One region of the Exiguobacterium sp. s6 genome, then DNA from elsewhere that is predicted to be linked to it. Evidence: riboswitches for the same ligand, from Rfam matches in the RefSeq annotation. Region 1 holds a riboswitch; the other holds the start of a gene.
What was found. A riboswitch is a leader RNA that binds a small molecule or an ion and turns the genes downstream of it on or off. The one in region 1 is predicted to bind FMN.
Positions count from the first base shown of each region.

Region 1 (3,498 bases):
CTGTACGTATGTGGGATGAGTGACAACGTGAATCCGCGTTCGGTGACATCAAACACCGTCAAGCTCGTCCCGTCGACCGAGATCGAACCTTTCGGGACGATATAGCGGAGGAGCGACGGCTCACAGCTGATGTCGACATAGACGGCGTTCGCGAGCGACCGTTTTTTGACGATACGCCCGACCCCGTCGACGTGACCCGAGACGAAATGGCCGCCGAAGCGTCCGTTCGCGGGCATGGCCCGCTCCAAGTTGACGCTCGTACCGGGGCGGACCCCGTCGAGACTCGACGCCTTGAGCGTCTCCGGCATGACGTCGACCGAGAAACTATCACGGTCGAACGTCGTCACCGTGAGACAGATGCCGTTGACAGAGATGCTGTCACCGAGCTTCACATCCTCGAGGACGATCTTTCCGCTCAGCGTGAGCCGGAGAGACGGACCGTTCCGCTTTACTGCCTTGACACTACCAATCTCTTCAACGATTCCCGTGAACATTGGACTCCTCCTTTCGCATGATCAGTTTGATGTCGGTGCCGAGCGTCTCCACCGATTGAACCTCATACCGTTCGACCGCATCGAGCGGCCCATCATGATGCGAGCGGTAGAAACCGCCCTTGCCGCCGAATACGCGTGGCGACTGGTACATGACCCACTCGTCGACGAACTGTCCGTCCAAGAGTGAAGTGACGAGCGTCGGTCCCGCTTCAACGAGCAGGCGGCCGATGCCGCGTGCGTAGACGTCTTGTAGGACAGCTTCGAGCGATGTGTAGTCGGCGATTTCGACGCCATTCGCTGCCAGCGCGTCACGTTTCGCTCGGTCGTCCGACGTCGTGTACAGAAGCACCGGATTGTCGTTCGCCGTCCGCACGAGCTGGCTCGATAGCGGCGTACGCAACTCACGGTCGAGCACGATGCGGAGCGGCTGTGTCGTCTCGCGGTCGAGCCTGACAGTCAGGGCCGGATCATCGGCGAGCACGGTGCCGACACCGGTCAAGATGGCATCGACCGTCGCACGCAGTTCATGGACGTCCTGTCTCGCTTCCGTCCCGGTCACCCATTTGCTGTCACCGTGATCAAGCGCGACTTTGCCGTCGAGGCTCGTCGCCGTCTTCAAGATGACGTACGGTCGTCTCGTCTCGAGCGACCGCAAGAACGCCGTATTGAGCGCTCGCGCCTCGCTTTCGAGCAACCCGACCTCGACGTCAATCCCGGCCGCTTTCAACCGGGCGATGCCGCGCCCTGAGACGAGCGGATTCGGGTCTTCCATCGAGATGACGGCACGCTTGATGCCAGACTCGACGAGCAGGTCGGCACACGGCGGCGTCTTGCCGTAATGCGAGCACGGTTCGAGCGTGACGTACATCGTCGCACCGTAGGCGGCAGCGCCGGCCATGCGGATGGCGTGCACCTCGGCGTGCGCTTCCCCTGCCTTCAAGTGAGCGCCGAACCCGACGACCCGGCCGTCCTTGACGACGACGGCGCCGACGCGCGGGTTGATGCCGGTCGATGAGGCGGACTTGGCCAATTGGATAGCTTGTTGCATGTACTGATTCATAATCTCCCTCCTTATTTCGCACAAACAAAAAGACCTCAAGGAATGATCCTCAAGGTCTCGGTGGGAGGTGTCGGTCGTCATTTGGGCAAGCCAAATAAGCGTTTTCTTTACAGAAAAACGTACGACGAACTACAGGTCGCGTGGACCTGTTCTGTTTCCTTCTCCCATCCAGACTATACTGTCGGCTCTAGAATCGCACTAGATCCACCGTTCGCACAAGTGCGCCCGGGTCACGGACTTAAGGCTCGCGCCTATCACCGCCGGTTGGGACTTTCACCCGACCCCGAAGGAATATTTGTTTGTACGCTTCCACTTTAGCGCAAAAATAAATCGATGGCAAAACGAAATGCGCAAAAAGGCGCCGCTCGTTTGAGCAGCGCCTTCACAATCATGCCAAGAATAGGACGACGAGAAGACCGACGATCCAGCAATAGAACGAGAAATATTTGAGCTCGCCTTTCGCCATGATGTGTTGGAACCATTTGAGCGAGATGGCCGTGAGCGCATACGAGGCGATGAACGCCAAGATGAGCGGTCCAAACAGTTCACGCGTTTCCGGATTCGTGAACAGCGCCGGTCCATCTAAAATCATCGTCCCGAGACTGACCGGGATGAATAAGAAGAACGAGAAGCGGAGGGCCGACTCTTGCTTGATGCCGAGGAGCATCGCCATGACGATTGTGGCGCCGGAGCGGCTGATCCCTGGAATGAGTGCGACCGCTTGAGCAAGTCCAATCAAAATCGCGTCGCGGAGCGTGATGCCGCCGTCGCCTTTGTTCCCGCGCATGTTGCGGATGAACCAGAGCGCAAGCCCGGTCAAGATGAGCGTGTAACCGACCGTGGCGACTCCACCGAGCGTCTCCCCGATCCAATCACCGAACAAGACACCGAGCAAACCAGCCGGGACGGTCGCGACGAGCAAGAGCCCGATGAACTTAACATCAATCATCGTCTCGTCGCTGCGATCTTTCTTAAATAAGAACGTCCACAGACTGACGACGAGACGGACGACGTCTTTCCGATAAATCGTCAAGACGGCGAGCAGCGAGGCAAAGTTCACGAATATCTCGAACGAGAGTCCCGGCAGTTCGATATCGAACAGCTCTTGGAAGATGACCAAGTGACCGCTTGACGAAATCGGGATCGGCTCCGTGAAGCCTTGAATCAAACCGAGCAGTAAGTAGAACAACCATATTGTCATATCGTAATATCCTCTTTTCTTTTTTACATCAATTCCATTATTTTAGCAGACCGTCTGTTTCACTGACCAGCCTTTCAAAAAAAATTCGTTATTTTCAAAACTTTCATTGATTAGTCTGAAAATTAAATTTATTATAGAAGAGTACTCAACTGGTGCAACGGTGATGACCCCATTGGCCAGTTGGGTACTTTTTCGTACAGAATATGACATTTACGCCATCATAAAACTTTTTGTTTACAATTGAACCCATTTAATATTAAATTTGTAATAGAACTGTTACCATTTTTTCAAAGTGTAACCAGGGCTTTAGACCTATCGGTTCATAAAATCGGTTTAAAAAAAACTTGAAGAATGCACTTATAAATTGTAAAAACTGGCCGATAGTATGATTGTAGAAGCAACTTCGTCATCTTTGTCGGTTCAGATATGAGTCCATGGAAGGAGGAACCATCATTGAGTCAAACGCTATCCACTAAATCCCACCACTTGTCCACCGAGCAACAGAGGATGATTCACTGTATCCGTCTACTCGGCGACTTGTTGAAGGAACGTCCACGTCGCTCTGTGTATCGTCGCTTCGCGATGGAACAAAGCTGGCCATCTCCCGAGTCGATTATCCGACAGTTCGGGTCATGGGCCGAGGCGCTCGCCATCGCCGGCTACGAATGGCATGGAGAGGCGACCGTCGACCTCCCAGATAAAATGCCGAAGTACACGCGCGAAGATATCATCGAGACGCTCGC
Region 1 is NZ_JACSLN010000001.1:573,163-576,660, reverse strand. Features, by position in the region: gene ribE (riboflavin synthase) at 1-494, opposite strand, end outside; gene ribD (bifunctional diaminohydroxyphosphoribosylaminopyrimidine deaminase/5-amino-6-(5-phosphoribosylamino)uracil reductase RibD) at 475-1,554, opposite strand; FMN riboswitch at 1,707-1,849, opposite strand; gene KNP75_RS02995 (undecaprenyl-diphosphate phosphatase) at 1,943-2,755, opposite strand; gene KNP75_RS02990 (homing endonuclease associated repeat-containing protein) at 3,209-3,498, shown strand, end outside.

Region 2 (3,498 bases), 220 kb from region 1:
TCCATGAGTGCCCCGAGCGAGATGACCCCTTCACTCGCCGCGTTGAACGGTCCGGTCACGTTCGCCCGACCGACCCATTCTAGAAAGGCGGCCGCCTCAAAGCTTGAGATGAATCCCATCTTCGCTTCCGGATGATGCAGCACGATCGGCTCTTCCCGTCGGACGGCGTCGATATAAAACTTGAGACGGTCTGTATAGTCGTCGGGTCCGAGCACGATTGGCAAGCGGACCGTCGCGACCGGGAACGAGGCGCGATGGAAGAAATAAGACTCAGCCTCTCGCTTCCCTTGCCCGTAATCATGTTCGGATTCGAGATGATAGTCATGATGGAGCGGATTGAAATCACTTTCTTTCAACTCGGCGTCTGGCGCATAAACCGACATCGTCGACGTGAGCACATATTTACCGACCTGGTCCATGAAAGCGTCCGAGGCGATCTTTGCCTGGTACGGGTTAAAGCAAATATTGTCATAGACGAGGTCGTAATGGTCGCGTGACAAATCTTTCATCGTCGCCACCGACTGCCGGTCCCCTTTGATCGACCGGATGCCCTCCGCCTCGGGTACTTGCAGTTGTCCACGCGTCACAATCGTCACATCGTCACCGGCCTCCGCCAACCGAAGCGCCAACCGCTTTCCAAAATAGCGTGAGCCACCGAAAATCAATACTTTTCTCATCGTCCCTGCCCCTCCTACATGAAATGACATCTCTTTTCATTTTCCCTTGCATCCTCTCGACTAATCTTCCACATCCTTGAATATTTTTGTTATTCTTATATATATAGACAAGAAAGAGGCGAGACGCATGCATCAGATCACATTAGAAAAAGGATGGTCGTGTGAATTACCGACACAATATGCCATTTACCAAAGCTTATCGGACTTCAGCCGTTACTCGGTCCTTGACCAAGAGGAAGAGAGCGTCTGTTCGTTCCGCATCACGAACGACACGTGTAAAATCACAGCGTTTCGTCCTTGGCAACATCAAATCGAGTTAGACGCGGCTTCGAAACTCATTCGATTAATTCTGATTGAAGAGACAGACTGAATACAAAAAAGGCCAATCATGAACATGATTGGCCTTTCGTTTAGCAATCCCCAGGTGTCCCGGCGTTCGACGCCGTCCGGAAACTCGAGCCGCAACCGCACGTGGCGATGGCGTTCGGGTTTTTAATCGTGAAGCCGCCTCCGAGCATCGACTGCTTATAGTCGATCTCGAGACCGTCGACGACCCCGTGATCGGCTTCGGCGACGATGACACGGACGCCGTGGTGGTCAAACTGAACGTCCTTGTCTGTCTTATCCTCATCAAACCCCATCCCGTAAGACAGGCCGGTACACCCGCCCCCTTGCACTTTGATCCGCAAGTACTGGTCGTCGGGGCGTTCGGTCTGTTTCATCATATCGATGACTTGTAATGCGGCTGATTCTGTCAAATGAATCATCTGAACTCCTCCTTCGTTATCTTAACTTCAAGTCAACTGACTTGAGATTTTGTGAAATATCTTGTATAACTAAACTGTAACAAAAAAAATTAAATCGTTCCATCTTCGGGGCAGGGTGAAATTCCCGACCGGCGGTATTGAAGACAAGTTCTTCTCAGCCCGTGAGCGAGCAAGGCGTTGCTTGCTGATTTCGTGAGATTCGAAAGCCGACAGTAAAGTCTGGATGGGAGAAGATGGCGGCATCCGACCGATATCCGGATGTTTTCTTCGGCGTGGTCTAAACACCGATGAGAGCATCTATTTCGTATGCGCGTAAACTCTCCCGATTGTTTGATACAATCGGGTTTTTCTATGCGACGGGTGCCATTCATCAAGGAGCGACAAAAGGAGAGATTTTGATGAAAACAACGCGCAACAAACGATTGACAACACTGGTGACGCTATCGATGCTCGGGGCCATTTCTTTTGTCCTCATGCTCTTTAACTTCCCGCTGCCTTTCCTACCACCGTTCCTAAAAGTGGATTTCAGTGACATTCCCGCGCTCGTCGCCGGGATCGTGTTCTCCCCACTCGCAGGCGTCGTGGTCGTCGCTCTAAAAAACGTCCTCTACTATGTCTTCAACGGTGGCGGCGTTCCGGTCGGTGAAGTCGCGAACTTCTTTGCAGGTGTCGCCTTCATGTATCCGGTCGCATGGTTCTACCATAAACGTAAAACGAATAAAGCGCTCGCTTCAGGCCTCGTGGCCGGTACGATCACGATGGCACTCAGCTTGGCGATCTTGAACTATTTGCTCATCTTACCAGCCTACGCGTTCTTCTTCGGCATGACCGAGATGGCGCAACCGGCAGTCAAAACGGACCTCGTCCTATACGGTATCTTGCCGTTCAACTTCATTAAGGCCTTGTTGATCAGCGCCTTGTTCGTCCCACTCTTCCTCAAATTGAAGCCGTGGATCGAACGCCAGCGCATGCAACTTCAAGCGTAACTGACAAGCACCTAGACCCCGGTCTAGGTGCTTTTTGTATAGGTACGCTATGCTAATGAGAGAATAGGAGGAGATGGATTGAACACGACTGAAGATGTGACCCATTTTTTAGAGACTGATGTGGAACTGATGCGTCTGTTGACAATCGTCGCTTCGCTCGGTTTACCCGATTGGTGGATTTGTGCCGGATACGTGCGGGCAAAAATATGGGATGACGCGCACGGCTACGAAGTACCGACGCCGACCGAGGACGTCGATGTCATCTACTTTGACCGATCTCACATCGACGAGGCGATTGAAAAACAGTATGAGGCACAACTGCACGACCTGTTACCGAACGTCCCTTGGTCGGTCAAAAACCAGGCCCGCATGCATCTGGTCAATCAATTGCCACCGTATCAATCTGCGGTCGACGCCTTGGCCCATTTCCCTGAGACGGTCACGGCCATCGGTGTCAGTCTTGATGCGGGCGGACGCTTGAAGCTGGCCGCCCCTTACGGTATCGACGACATAGTCGAACTAAAGTTACGACCGACCCCGGCCTTTGCGAACGACTCTTCACAACATCATATTTATCGAGCCCGGATTAATAAAAAGAATTGGCAAGCCACTTGGCCGAGACTCCAAGAAGTGGATATACCTCGTCAGGGATGATAAACACTAGTGAAACCCACCGCCTTACGGTCGGTTTTTTGCTGTTCATTCATAAACGTCACAACGAAAAAGAGTGACCACCGAAGTGATCACTCTGAGTATACCGTGTTTGATTAGAGAAGAAGACCAGCGAGTGTCGCTGACATCAAGTTGGCAAGCGTACCTGCGAGAATCGCGAGGACACCCATGCGCGCGATGTCGTTCCGACGGTTCGGCGCCATTCCACCAAGACCACCGAGAAGGATGGCGAGTGATGAGATGTTGGCGAATCCACAGAGTGCGAACGCGATCATAGCTTCCGTACGTGCCGAGAGGTCACCAGAACCGATGATTGGTGCGAATTCAGAGAAAGCGACGAATTCGTTCAACACGAGTTTTTGTCCGAGGAAGCTACCGAATTGAACAGCATCTGCC
Region 2 is NZ_JACSLN010000001.1:794,569-798,066, reverse strand. Features, by position in the region: gene KNP75_RS04155 (NAD-dependent epimerase/dehydratase family protein) at 1-677, opposite strand, end outside; gene KNP75_RS04150 (hypothetical protein) at 805-1,047, shown strand; gene KNP75_RS04145 (HesB/IscA family protein) at 1,088-1,444, opposite strand; FMN riboswitch at 1,542-1,683, shown strand; gene KNP75_RS04140 (ECF transporter S component) at 1,843-2,430, shown strand; gene KNP75_RS04135 (nucleotidyltransferase family protein) at 2,560-3,084, shown strand; gene KNP75_RS04130 (NupC/NupG family nucleoside CNT transporter) at 3,198-3,498, opposite strand, start outside.
Region 2: another riboswitch for FMN. It lies ahead of KNP75_RS04140 (ECF transporter S component); the one in region 1 lies ahead of ribD (bifunctional diaminohydroxyphosphoribosylaminopyrimidine deaminase/5-amino-6-(5-phosphoribosylamino)uracil reductase RibD).